DNA from 3 places in the Clostridium thermarum genome. Region 1 is predicted to be linked to each of the others. Evidence: riboswitches for the same ligand, from Rfam matches in the RefSeq annotation. Region 1 holds a riboswitch; each other region holds the start of a gene.
The links. Region 1 has a riboswitch for cyclic di-AMP ahead of FHY60_RS11490 (C40 family peptidase). Riboswitches for the same ligand answer to the same signal wherever they lie in the genome.

Region 2: another riboswitch for cyclic di-AMP. It lies ahead of dapB (4-hydroxy-tetrahydrodipicolinate reductase); the one in region 1 lies ahead of FHY60_RS11490 (C40 family peptidase).
Region 3: another riboswitch for cyclic di-AMP. It lies ahead of FHY60_RS15145 (cell wall hydrolase); the one in region 1 lies ahead of FHY60_RS11490 (C40 family peptidase).

Annotation. Positions count from the first base shown of each region.
Region 1 covers NZ_CP040924.1:2,555,361-2,559,935, reverse strand. The annotation lists gene polA (DNA polymerase I) at 1-1,061, shown strand, start outside; gene coaE (dephospho-CoA kinase) at 1,133-1,735, shown strand; gene FHY60_RS11510 (lytic transglycosylase domain-containing protein) at 1,754-2,341, shown strand; tRNA gene FHY60_RS11505 (tRNA-Leu) at 2,492-2,574, shown strand; RNA gene ssrS (6S RNA) at 2,581-2,772, shown strand; gene FHY60_RS11495 (GNAT family N-acetyltransferase) at 2,916-3,440, shown strand; cyclic di-AMP (ydaO/yuaA leader) riboswitch at 3,546-3,685, shown strand; gene FHY60_RS11490 (C40 family peptidase) at 3,689-4,297, shown strand; gene FHY60_RS11485 (SPOR domain-containing protein) at 4,390-4,575, shown strand, end outside.
Region 2 covers NZ_CP040924.1:3,277,363-3,281,937, reverse strand. The annotation lists gene FHY60_RS14970 (hypothetical protein) at 1-268, shown strand, start outside; gene FHY60_RS14965 (hypothetical protein) at 265-687, shown strand; cyclic di-AMP (ydaO/yuaA leader) riboswitch at 846-973, shown strand; gene dapB (4-hydroxy-tetrahydrodipicolinate reductase) at 979-1,797, shown strand; gene FHY60_RS14955 (ABC transporter permease) at 2,032-2,982, shown strand; gene FHY60_RS14950 (carbohydrate ABC transporter permease) at 2,996-3,883, shown strand; gene FHY60_RS14945 (ABC transporter substrate-binding protein) at 3,945-4,575, shown strand, end outside.
Region 3 covers NZ_CP040924.1:3,311,093-3,315,667, reverse strand. The annotation lists gene FHY60_RS15150 (NAD(P)/FAD-dependent oxidoreductase) at 1-706, shown strand, start outside; gene FHY60_RS15145 (cell wall hydrolase) at 882-1,415, opposite strand; cyclic di-AMP (ydaO/yuaA leader) riboswitch at 1,415-1,557, opposite strand; gene FHY60_RS15140 (hypothetical protein) at 1,727-2,755, opposite strand; gene cdaA (diadenylate cyclase CdaA) at 2,987-3,844, shown strand; gene FHY60_RS15130 (CdaR family protein) at 3,811-4,575, shown strand, end outside.

The sequences.
Region 1 (4,575 bases):
ACGAAGAATTTAATATAAATTCACCAAAGCAGCTGGGTAAAATTCTCTTTGAAAAGTTAGATTTACCAGCAGTGAAAAAAACTAAAACCGGTTACTCTACTAATGCAGAAGTGCTGGAACAGCTATCAGATAAACATCCTTTAATCGAAAAGATCTTATACTATAGACAGATTACAAAGTTATATTCAACATATATTGAAGGACTAAAGAATGTGTTAGATGAAGACGGCAAGATACACTCAAACTTCAATCAGACAGTAACAACCACAGGAAGACTTTCCAGTACAGAGCCTAATCTGCAAAATATACCAATAAAATATGAAATGGGGAAGGAAATACGAAAGGTCTTCCATGCAAACGATGAGGATTCCGTCATACTGTCTGCAGATTATTCTCAAATTGAATTGAGAGTGCTGGCCCATATTGCTGGGGATGAAAATCTTATAAATGCCTTTTTGGGACATAGTGATATTCATACTAAAACCGCTTCTGAGGTCTTTAAGGTGCCATTGGAAGAAGTTACTCCACTCATGAGAAGCAGAGCAAAAGCCGTAAATTTTGGTATAGTATATGGAATAAGCGATTTTAGTTTGGCTAAGGATTTAAAGATTACCAAAGCTGAGGCAAAAAGCTATATGGACACCTATTTTGAAAGATATCCAGGGGTAAGACGGTACATGGATACCATAATTGAAGAAGCACAGAAAAAGGGATATGTTACTACAGTACTAAATAGGAGAAGATATATTCCCGAAGTCAATGCATCAAACAAGATAATGAAAGCACTTGGGGAAAGATTAGCTATGAATGCTCCTATACAGGGAAGTGCTGCAGATATCATAAAGCTTGCTATGGTAAATGTATATAACAAGCTTAAGGAGGGAAACTACAAGTCTACTCTTATACTGCAGGTTCACGATGAACTCATACTTAATGTCTATAAGGATGAAGAAGAAGAAATCAGAGAGCTTGTAAAGAGAGAGATGGAAGAGGTTATGGATTTATCAGTACCAATGGAAGTGGATATAAGCGTAGGCAAGACATGGTATGATGCCAAATAAGTGGCATAATATTGTGTATTGAGTTATAAATTTATTTTGGAAAGCGTAAATTTAAAGAGAGGGTGACTAGGTTGTTTAAAGTTGGCCTAACTGGAGGAATTGCTTCAGGTAAAAGTACTGTTTCTGCCATTTTTACCGAAAAGGGCATAGAAGTGATCGACGCAGACATTATAGCCCGTGAAGTATTAGTGCTTTATCCTGAAATATCTAAAGCTATTAAGAATACCTTTGGTGAGCACTTTTTTACAGCTGAAGGAAGTCTTAACAGAAAAGCCTTGGGAGAATATATTTTCAAATATCCAGGTGAAAGAAAAAAACTAGATGATATCATGATACCTCCAATTAAGGAAGAGATATTTAAAAGGCTTAAAGCCAAGGAAACAGAAGGCGTTAAAGTATGTGTTCTGGATGCTCCCACCCTTATAGAGCATGGAATTCATGAAAATATGGATTTGAACATATTGGTTTGGGTAGATAAAGATTTACAAGTGGAGAGGCTAAAAATTCGGGATAATTTAACTACTCAACAAGCACTAAATAGAATCAATGCCCAAATGAGCCTTGATGAAAAGAAAAAATATGTGAATTTTATCATTGATAACAGCAAAGACCTTGACTATCTCAAGGAACAGGTGAAAGAGGTTATTGAAGTGTTAAGTATATACTTGAATTAAACTTAGCTGAGGTATGGAATGAAAAAGAAAAAGAAAAGAAATGGTGTAGCTATATTTGTTATATTGACAATTGCCCTATTTGCAGTTTTATTTTATTGGTTGGCTGAAAAAATCTATCCACTTAATTTCACAAACTATATAAATAAATATTCCAAAGAATATAATATAGATCCGTTTTTTGTAGCAGCACTTATTAAAGCGGAAAGCAACTTTAAAGTGGAAGCTAAATCCCATAAGAATGCAAATGGTCTGATGCAGATAACCGGCAGTACCGGAGAATGGATAGCTTCAATGATGAAGATAGACAACTATACCGAGGCGATGTTGTATGATCCTGAAACAAATATTAGGATGGGGTGTTGGTATATCAACGATCTTCGTAAGGAGTTTGGAAATAGAACGGAGCTGATTTTAGCAGCCTATAACGCCGGACGAGGAAATGTTAACAGTTGGCTCCAAAATGAGAAGTATTCCAAGGATGGTAAAAAACTTGATTACATACCCTTCAAGGAAACGGATCAGTATATTAAAAGGATTAAAACAAACTATAATATTTATAAACTCTTATACAAAAAAGAACTTTGTATAACTGAAAACTCAAAGTGAGAGATTTTAGCAATAAAAGATTTTTCGGATTTAGCTTCCGAAAAATCTTTTATTATTTTCCTATTGACGATTTAAAAAATCCGTAGTAGAATGTTATTTGTCGGAAGCGCCTATGGATTACTATAAGTCTGAAGGAAGCTGGATGAGTATGCGAGAGTGGCGGAATTGGCAGACGCGCACGTTTGAGGGGCGTGTGGGAGACCGTACGGGTTCAAGTCCCGTCTTTCGCACCAATTTAATAATTTCTGAAATATGCGTTAAGCTCTTATTTTGAACCTACATTACAACTATGGGAGTTCAACATTCTGATGAGGATATGTACCATCTTGTGAGTCCTTTTACGGCATTGAAGGCGATAGAGACATCTATGAGGACACCCACCTATCGAGAGATAGGTGTCAAAATTGGAGCACCGGTATTTTGGATATTACAGAGAAGATTAGAGAGGTTTTATGCCTCTCTTTTTATTCTGTCCCTTTATATTTCCACTGACAAAGTAAAATTAAAATCCTCCGACAAGAGAGGATTTTTAACTCTAATGTAGAATTATTATTATATAGAGTGAGGTGGAAATATGTTTGATGTAGAATTAGCGTTTGAGGACGTAGAGATTTCCAGCATCTTAAAGGAAGATCTTGCTATGGTTCAAAACTGGATGGGAGAACAGATTAGAAAAACCACGGAAGCTGTATGGACAAACATAGAGGAACTAGGGGATAGATTTTTAGAATATTATATGAGCGAAAATGAAATATTCTTAAAAATAAAAAAAGAGGATAAGCTTATTGGGGTGTTTAAGGGACGGGTAGAATTTAAAGACCCCAATGAAGTGATCATATGGTGTTTTGTTATAGACTGCAACCTAAGGGGACAGGGACTTGGCAGTAAGATACTAAGAGAATTGATAAAACATTTTGAGATTAATTATGATATACACAGTTTTTCTACAGGTATTGTTGCAGGCAGTAACAGTGCGGTAAAGTTTTGGAAGAAGAATAACTTCTTATTGCATCGGGTATCAAAGAATTTCTTTAATGTTGAAGGAGAAGAAAAAGATATGCTGCTATATAAATTCAACGAAAATATTAGAGTAGTATAGGTATAAAAATAAAAACTATTATTATACGTAACAAATAGAAAAAAGTTCTGATAAGTTGATAAATTTGGCTAGAATTTATTGACTTTTTTCTTTGTACAAACTATAATTTATTATGTGCTGAGTCCCAAATGGGTACGGAGGAACCATTCTTTGGGGTTAATCTGGTTATGACCGTGCTCATAATCGGTAGGGAAACCTTCACCCGAACCCGTCAGCTAACTCCGGAAGCAATAAGGAGGTCATTGATAATGAAAAGTTTAAAAACAAAGGTACTGTCAGCAGGTTTTTTCGTTTTTACGCTATGTATAGGTTTACATTTTCAAGGTTTGGAAGCAAAAGCGGACACTGCGGCAGGTGAAGAAACTACTGTGTTAACCGCAACGACTATATCCACAAACAAGACGATTAAAATTCCTAAAAAGCAAGTAACAACATCTTCACAGAAAACCTACTCAAGAGGTTTTAGCGGAGGCTCTACAATTGCAAGTGGCAGCACCGGTAAGTTAGTTCAGTATGCATTCAATTTCCTTGGAAGACCTTATGTGTATGGTGCAAATGGTCCAAGGGCCTTTGATTGCTCAGGTTTTTCCTCATATGTGTATAGGCAATTTGGGGTAAGCCTACCTCGTACTGCAGCGGATCAATCCGGTGTTGGTGCAGCAGTTTCTAAGAGTAACCTGAGAGCTGGGGACTTAGTGTTTTTTAACACTGCGGGATATGTATCACATGTAGGTATATATATTGGTGATGGCCAATTTATTCATGCATCCTCAGGAAGTAAATGCGTAACAGTAAGCGAACTCAGCAGTAGTTACTATACACGCACTTACGTTGGCGGCAGAAGAATATTAAATTAATTAGATAATAAAGAAGATCTGGCAAAGTTTGTCGGGTCTTTTTTAGTATAGTCTATCATTATGCAAAATATAATTGTATCGGGGGTGGTAAAATGAAATACACAAGATACGATTATAAGCGAAAAAAGGAAGATAAGACAGTGGTAATAGTAATGTTAGTCAGCATAGTGCTGGCTGCTGTGCTCTTAGGTACAGCTCTATCTAGTATTTTTATAAAAGATAGAGGTACAAAGGCACCAATAGAAAATAAGAGTGAAGAAGCTGTGACGGATACTGTT
Region 2 (4,575 bases), 720 kb from region 1:
AGATCCAAACATAGTACTGATAGGAAACAAGGTTGTTAACTTAGCCTCAAAGGAAATACAAGACATCTTTCATGGCGCATATGTACTGGCCCCGCAGTCACCTACAATGTGGATGGATGGAGGAAACGGCCAGTATGCCTTTGACGGAACTTCAAAGTATACTGAAGCTTTGATGAATTTGATCAAAAATTATGTGAATAAAACTCCCCATATTGATAGGAACAGAATATATATTGGAGGCTGTTCAAATGGGGGCTTCAGACAATGAAGATGCTTCTGACCTATCCTCAGTATTTTGCCGCAGCCTATCCCATCTGTGAAGCCTACTATGATGTAAATATTTCCGATGAGCAGATTAATACTATAAAGAATATACCAATCTGGTTTACCCATTCTAAAAATGACCCGGTAGTGGATCCAAATCAGACTGCAGTTAAGACATATAAGAGATTGCTGGAGGCAGGAGCTAAGGATGTCCACTTTACTTATTGGGATGAGGTTGTAGATACTACAGGTTTATATAAAGACAAAAATGGAGCACCCTACAAATATCATGGACATTTCTCTTGGATATATACCTTGAATAACCAGTGCAGGCTTGATTACGATGGAAGTCCGGTAACTGTAAAAGGTGAAAATGTAAGCATAATGGAGTGGCTTGCAGTTCAAAGTCTTACAAATAGGTGAAGTAAATAGCATGGATAAAGATACATATATAAAATTGAAAAAACTAGTTATTTAATTATTGTATCAAAATTCCATAAATAAGAAACAAGTGCAAATAATACATTGACTAGGTGCAACCCTAATGATAAAATAAAGTTGTTGGTTGTAACTATATGGTTGCAACCCATATGCTGAATCAAAAAGAGCGGGGGAACCAATTTAAGGGGTGAATCCTAATACATATTAGGTAGGGTTATCTTTCAACCCGAATCCGTCAGCTAACCTCGTAAGCATAGAAAGAGGAGGGATTAGATGATTAAAGTCTGTGTCATTGGATTGGGCAGGACCGGTCAGTATGTAGCTAAAGGAATATTAGAACAAAAAAATATGGAGTTAGTTGCTGCTATTTGCAGTCCAGGCAGTGAAAAACTGGGCAAAGAGCTTGGAACTATAATCGGTGATGAAAAGGCAAAAATAAAAATAAGATCTTCTAATGACTTGGAAGAGATTATACTCAAGACTAGGCCTGATGCAGTAGTAGACTTTTCCAATTCAAAGGCTACCATGAAGAACGCAAAGACCTTATCAATGGCAAAGGTGAACATGGTAATAGGGACTACAGGTTTCAGCGATAATGAGCTTAAGGAATTATCAAGTCTACCCTATAAGTTCCATAATGGAATTGTTTATGCACCCAATATTACCTTAGGAATAAATACAGTAATGCTCTTAAGTAATATTGCTGCAAATATATTGAACAATTATGATTTTCAAATAACAGAAATACACCATAAACATAAGAAAGATGCGCCATCCGGAACAGCTGTAAAATTGGCAAGGGAGATGGAAAGAGGTTTAAAATCATCCGGTGTATACAATAAGAGGATACCTATTAATGCAATCCGAGCCGGTGGTGTTGTGGGTAGACATGAAGTTCAGATTTTCGGTGAGGATGACAAGATAGAGATAAGTCATGAATCCTTTTCAAGAAAGATCTTTGCACAGGGAGCTGTGCAGGCAATAAATTATATACACAAAAAGACCGGGTATTTTGAAATGAAGGAAGTATTAGATTTAAAGAGGGTTTTATATGACTGCATTAATTCCGGCACAGAGGAGCTGTGCCTATAGTAGGGGGCTATAAACCCTTTCTTCTTTAAATCAATCAAGACCACTAATTAACAGTTAATCATGGTTAATTAGTGGTCTTTTACTATACCTATAATTTTTACATGAAAACATATACATTTTTGTGGGTATAAAAAAATCCCCATAGATAGTAGTATTTAAGCATAGGAATCAATACGTTAGAATTTCAAAAACTTAAATGGAGGTATAACAATGCAGGGGACCACAGAGGTTTCTATGAAAACGCTGTCTAGAAAAGACAGAAAGTTTACATGGAAGAATATAAAGGAACAGAAGTATTTAATAGCTATGTCCATCCCATTTGTAATATGGGTAATTATATTTAGATATGTACCACTTACAGGATGGTTGATGGCCTTCCAGGACTTCAAGTTTAAGACTGGAAAGGGGTGGTTTGCCACACTGCTTGATCAGCAGTGGGTAGGACTAAAGCACTTTATAACATTGTTCAAAGAACCGCAGTTTTATCAAGCTATGGAAAATACTTTAGGAATGAGTATTCTGGGAATAATTTTCGGCTTTATATTTTCTATCAGCTTTGCACTTCTTATAAATGAACTGAAGACTTTAAAGTTTAAAAGGTTGGTACAAACTATATCATATTTGCCTCACTTTGTATCCTGGGTGGTTGTAGCCGGTTTGGTAAATAGCATGCTGGCACCGGCAGGAGCTGTAAATGAACTGCTAATGGCATTAAACATAATAAAGGAGCCAATACATTTTATGACGAAACCAAATATGTTCTGGGGAGTTGTAATTGGTTCCGATCTCTGGAAGGAGACAGGCTGGAATGCTATTATCTATCTTGCAGCTATAACAGGAATTGATCCGGAGATGTACGAAGCAGCCAAGGTAGATGGTGCTAACAGATTTAAACAGATGATTCACATAACTCTACCGGGAATAAGATCAACTGTAATCGTGCTTTTAATTATGAGCATAGGTAATCTTATAAATATCGGTTTTGAAAAGCAGATGCTGCTTGGTAACAACGTAGTACAGCAGAAGGCTTTAGTATTAGACAAATATGCCTTGGATTACGGTATAGGGATGTTCAGATATTCTTACGGTACTGCAATAGGTATCTTTAAATCCGTAGTTGGAATAATCCTTGTCTTTGGTGCTAATTTCATAGCAAAGAAAACCGGTGAAGGCGGAATCGTATGATGGGAGGTGCAATATGAGTTCAAGACGTAAAAAAATTGGTATATTCGATATGGTTTTATATATAATAATGATTCTTGTGGTAATTGTTACGCTTTATCCCTTTCTGAATGTGTTGGCTGTATCCCTTAATGATGCCTTGGATACTGTAAAGGGTGGAATCCATATTATACCTAGAAAATTTACACTAGCAAACTATAAGGAGATATTTCAGTCAAACAACAACTTAGTGAATGCTTTCATTATGTCCGTCCTGAGGACAGTAGCAGGTACCGTAGCGGGAGTGCTATGCAGTACAATGTTAGCTTATACTTTAAGCAGAAAAGATTATATATTAAACAAGTTTGTTGCAGTAATTTTTATATTGACAATGTACATTGGTGGAGGTCTGATTCCTGAATATTTGCTCATAAGGAATCTGGGTTTGATTAACAAGTTCGCGGTCTACATTATTCCGGGACTTATATCAACCTTTAATGTAATAATTATCAGGTCTTTCATTGATAATCTGCCCATGGCCTTACAGGAATCTGCTAAGATAGATGGAGCAAATGACTTTGTTATATTCTACAAAATAATTTTCCCATTATGTCTTCCGGTTATCGCTACAGTTTCATTGTTTATAGCAGTCGGACAGTGGAACAGCTGGTATGACACCTATTTGTATGCCAGGTCCAATCAGGGCTTAAGCACGCTGCAGTATGAGCTCATGAAAATACTGGATAATGCAGCGGCAAGTGCTAAGCCGCCGGATCCAAATAATCCGTTGCCTCAGGTAAACACAAATCCTGAATCCATCAAAATGGCTATTACTATGATAACTACTGTGCCTATATTACTAGTTTATCCTTTCGTGCAAAAGTATTTTGTTTCAGGAATGACTTTAGGTGCAGTTAAGAGCTAATATTGGAAATTGAGTCTTTAAATCAGACTTAATAAATATATGAATCATAGGGGGAACAAATATGAAAAAAAGAAAAATTTTAAGTTTCTTATTGTCAGTTGCAATGATTTCTGCATTGGCTGCCGGCTGTAAGTCAAAAGAAGAAACAAAACAACCTGATGCAGAAACACCAAAACAGGAGGAACCGGCAAAACAGGAAATGGATAAAACACCTGTGACCCTTACCTTCTTCAATGCCGATTTAAACTTTGACGTAGATTTCACTGACGACATAGCTAAAAAAATAACTGAACTCACAGGCGTAACTTTAAAAATAACCCACCCGGTTGGTGGAGATACAAATGCAATCCCACTGATGATTGCAAGCGGTGAGTATCCAGATCTTATCTATGCAAAAGGTGATACAAGCAAGCTTGTAGATGCTGATGCAATAATGGACTTAAGACCATGGATCGAAGAAAAGGGAGAAAATCTTAAAAAATTATATGGAGACTACTTAGAAAGATTAAGCTACAGCCCAGACAATAATGCTATATATACTGTAGGTACAAATGGTGTAAGCACAGCAACTTGGAATCCAAGTGGTACATTTCAGTTACAGCATGCGGTTCTTAAGGAGTTAGGGTACCCAGAAATTAAAAATATATATGATTTGGAAAATGCTATAAGGGAATACAAAAAGAAATACCCAA
Region 3 (4,575 bases), 760 kb from region 1:
AGGATTTCCTAATATCACCGGCCAAGAGTTGAAGGAGAACTTCCAAAGGCATATGGAGGCCATGGATATTGAAATAACTACTGAAAGAATTAATTCCATCTATGCCATGGGAGACTACTTTGTACTGATGGCTAATGAAAAAATGTATGAAGCTAAGGCTGTAATACTGGCTACAGGAATGGAGTACACAAAGCCATTGAAAGGTGAAGCAGAATTTCTCGGTAGAGGAGTTGGTTACTGTGCTACTTGTGATGCTCCTCTATACAAGGGTAAGGTGGTAACGGTAATAGGCTATAATAAGGAAGCTGAAGAAGAGGCCAATTATGTCAGTGAGTTAGCACAAAAACTCTACTATATACCCGTGTATAACGGAGATTATAAATTAAGCGATAAAATTGAAGTGATAAAGGATAAGCCTGTAGAAGTAAAGGGTGAAAATATAGTTACAGTATTGGAATTGGCCAACGGCACATTGAAGACAGATGGGGTGTTTATTTTAAAAGACAGCATATCACCGGGGCAGTTGGTTCCTGGTCTTGAAATGGAAGAGGGACATATTAAGGTGGACAGAAATATGAAGACTAACTTAAAGGGATGCTTTGCTGCAGGTGATTGTATAGGTAAGCCCTATCAATATATAAAAGCAGCAGGAGAAGGGCTCATAGCAGCACTCAGTGCTGTTTCGTATGTTGATTCCATGAGATAGTTAATTAGATGAAATATAGTAATAAGTAAGCGACCATGAGAAATCTTATGGTCGCTTACTTATATTTTAAGGATACCTACGCAAGCTAAAACATAATAAATGCATGGGTATCCTTTTATAAATCCCTTTTATTATTTATTAAGAAATAAAAAATTTGAATTTATATCAGTTAATATTACTTTACTACGAAGAAAATATGGTTTCCAATAGGCTTTACATTACTCTTTTTGACATTTATCATCCACTTAGAAGTAGCAATTCGGGGATTATAAAAGAAAACAGCTGCACCGGTAGGGTCTTTCCCCTTAAGTGCTTCGTATACAGCATCAAAGCATTCCTCTGTGGGAGTTACTGATAATTTCCCGTTTTTAACACAGGAAAAAGCCCCCTTTTGTTTTATTACATCTTCTACAGTATTCGGAAACTCAGGATGAAGCAGTCTGTTTAGTATTACAGAAGCCACAGCAACTTTTCCTTGATATGGTTCTGCATTGCTTTCTGCGAAAACTACTTGAGCCATGAGATAAATGTCATCATCGCTTATTAGTATTTTTTTGTTCTTATAGTTAAATACTTGAGTGGCATCATCCTTGCTGGCCTTAAGGACAGAATCTACATTTGTGCGACACACAACTGCCTCGGTATTTGTATGCCCCCAAAATTCTAATAGCAAAACAAAACTAAAGCCTATTATTAATTTTTTATTCATTTAATACCTCCTTTTGCCTGCGAAGTTAGCTGACGGGTTCGGAAAAGGTGTAACCTACACCGAACTGGTGATTCACCCCAAAATTTGGTTCCTCCGCATTTTAAAGCATAATAATCCTCTAAAATTTAGGCTAATGATATGATGCCCCAATGAGGGAAAAATATTCATATTAAATAAAAATTGCGTCACAACGCAATTTTCTAAATGAGTAATTACTCATTACTCATCACTCATTACTAATTAAAAAAGTGGTTCGCATTTTATTTCTATTACGAACAAAAAGAATCCGGCAGCTACCGGATTCTTTTTCCTTACTTTATGTTTGTGCTTTTAAAGTCAGTAAATTGTTTAAGGAAGTTGTCGTACTTGTCCTGGATACCTAAGAATCTATTGTTTGCATCATAATAGATTTCTGTTAATCTATCATCAGCGAGAGGTTCTTCCGGTTGAAGTTCAGCCTCACCCTTCTCTAGATTTACCGCTGCTATAAAGCTTTGGATGTAGGCATCATAATCCTTAGTTAGCTTCACAAAGCTGTCTCTCAAGGACTTGCAGTTATCCGGAGGTGTAGTGCTTAAGATAGCATTTTGCAGCTGGCTGTTTTTTGAAAGATAGTCTGTTGCAAAGGCAATAACCTCATCATAGGTTGATGAATTATCTCGAGCCTTTCTCAATTCAATAGAGAAGTCTGTTTTCAATGGGATAAACTTATCTACTGATTCGTTTAGCTTATCAATAAAGTCATACATTTGCTTTGTCTTCATATCTGCCTTTTGTTGAGTATCTATCAATTGCTCGGTGTAAAGTTTAAAGGCAGCCAGGAAATCCTGAGCTTCTTTTAATAAAGAAGGGGAAACTCCAGATAAAGAAACTTTTGTATAGTAGCTTTCACAATCATCACGGTACTTTTCAAAGTCCATGAAAGAATCCTTTAAGTCTTTACTGCTTGGATTTCGTAAGATACTGAAGGCTTGCATATACGTCAATTTATTTAATTTTATTCCTTCAAGCAAATCCACATGCATCAATTTAAATTGATCACCTGGGACTTCTGCCTCAACTGACTCTTTTATGGTATCTAACTCTTTTAGTATGTTATCAGAAAGCTGGGTAACAGCCTCAGAGTCAATAACATTATCCTTCAACATCTGGCTTGTACTGCTGTTTAGGCTATTTATTTTTGATATAGCTTGACTCATATTTTTCTCATAGCTATTAAGTGACTTGTCTATTGAAATGTAATATGAAGCAAAAAATGTTCCTCCCAGGATTAAAGCAACTAAAATGGTTATAATAACAGATACTAACGTTTTATTAACTTTTTTCTTTTTAGTTTTCAAGTATGTTCACCGCCCTTTAATTATACATACGTATAGTACAGATATATTTTATCATATAATGATAAATTACTCATAGAAATTTTATTTATATAATATTTTATGATTAAACTTGAGGGGACATTCTTGCTAAAGTTCTAAAAAATAAACTATTAAATTACATTTTATGTACATTAAAGTTGAAGAATGGTGTATAATTGTAAATGAGATTATAATGCTTGGGGTGACAGAGTTTTGAGATTTTTTGATATGTTGGTCTATACCATAAAGGGCATGGGTGTTTGGGATGTATTGGATATACTTGTGATATCATACATATTCTATAAGGGGTATACACTAATAAAAGAGACAAGAGCTGAACAACTAATAAAGGGTATATTATTAATCGTTATATTAATCCCTATAAGTGATTTACTGAACCTTACCATGTTTAATTTAATTTTAAATAAGACAATAACCATCGGAGTATTGTCCATAGTAATTATTTTTCAGCCGGAAATTAGAAGGGCTTTGGAGCATCTTGGGCGAACTGCATTTACTGAAAAACATATACTTTTGGAAGACGATGAAGTTATGGACAAGGTAATTACAGACCTAGTAATTGCAGTAGATAATCTATCTAAATCGAAAACCGGTGCTTTAATTGCCATTGAACAGAAAACTGGGCTAAACGATGTTATTGCCTCAGGAACAAAGATAGACGCCCTTGTTTCTGCTGCACTTCTAGAAAATATATTTGTTGTTAATACGCCTTTACATGATGGGGCAACAATTATTAGAAATGATAGAATATTGGCTTCCGGTTGTGTATTACCGCTGACAGCCAACACTGATATAAATAAGAAATTAGGAACCAGACATAGGGCTGCCATGGGGCTTACGGAAATCTCAGATGCCCTTGTGGTAATAGTTTCAGAAGAAACCGGCACAATATCGTTGTCGGTAAACGGAAAACTTACAAGAAATTACGATAAGGATAGATTAAAGGATATTCTTATCAGAATTATGAAAAGAAGACAGAGCAATAGAAACATAACTATAGGAGAGAAGGTGAAGCAGTGGATAAGAAAAAGGATAACCAAATCATCATAAGGATCATATGTGTCATTGCTTCATTTGCCTTTTGGCTATATATAGCTAACTCAGAAAATCCTGAAAGAGATGGAAGAATAATTGTACCTGTAGAACTGGAGAATATTGATGTGTTAGGCAAGTCAAAGCTTGCTTTGCTGAGCGGTCAGAAGTTTGAGGTAACTTTAAGGGTAAAGGGGCCCATGCTGGAAGTAAATGCTTTGACAGCAAGTAAGTTTTTACTTAAGGCTGACTTATCAAAATCTATTCTTACCAAGGGGATTAACAGGGTACCAGTATATGTGGAACGGTTACCCTCAGATATAGTGATTATGGACCAGGAAAGTCTCAAGGTGGATGTCATCTTGGATAATTTAATAGAGAAAAGTGTACCGGTTAAGGTAGATATACCTGTAACCACAAAACCGGGCTTTATTAGTTCTACGCCGGTACTATATCCAAGTGTAGTATATGTAAGTGGCGCAGAGCAGTATGTAAATAATGTTTCTTATGTACAAGCAAAAACCGTTCTTGAGGATATTGAGAAAGATGAGGAGCTAAACCTGCCGCTGCAGCCTATGGATGAAGCCGGAAGAGTAGTGAAGAACGTTACAATAAGTCCGCAGATTGTTAATGTGGTCATACCGGTAAAAAGGACGAAAACAGTAAAGATTAATGTGGAAACCATAGGAAACATAGCAACGGGAATGATTTTGGAAGGTATAGAAGCTGTTCCTGCTACAATAGATATT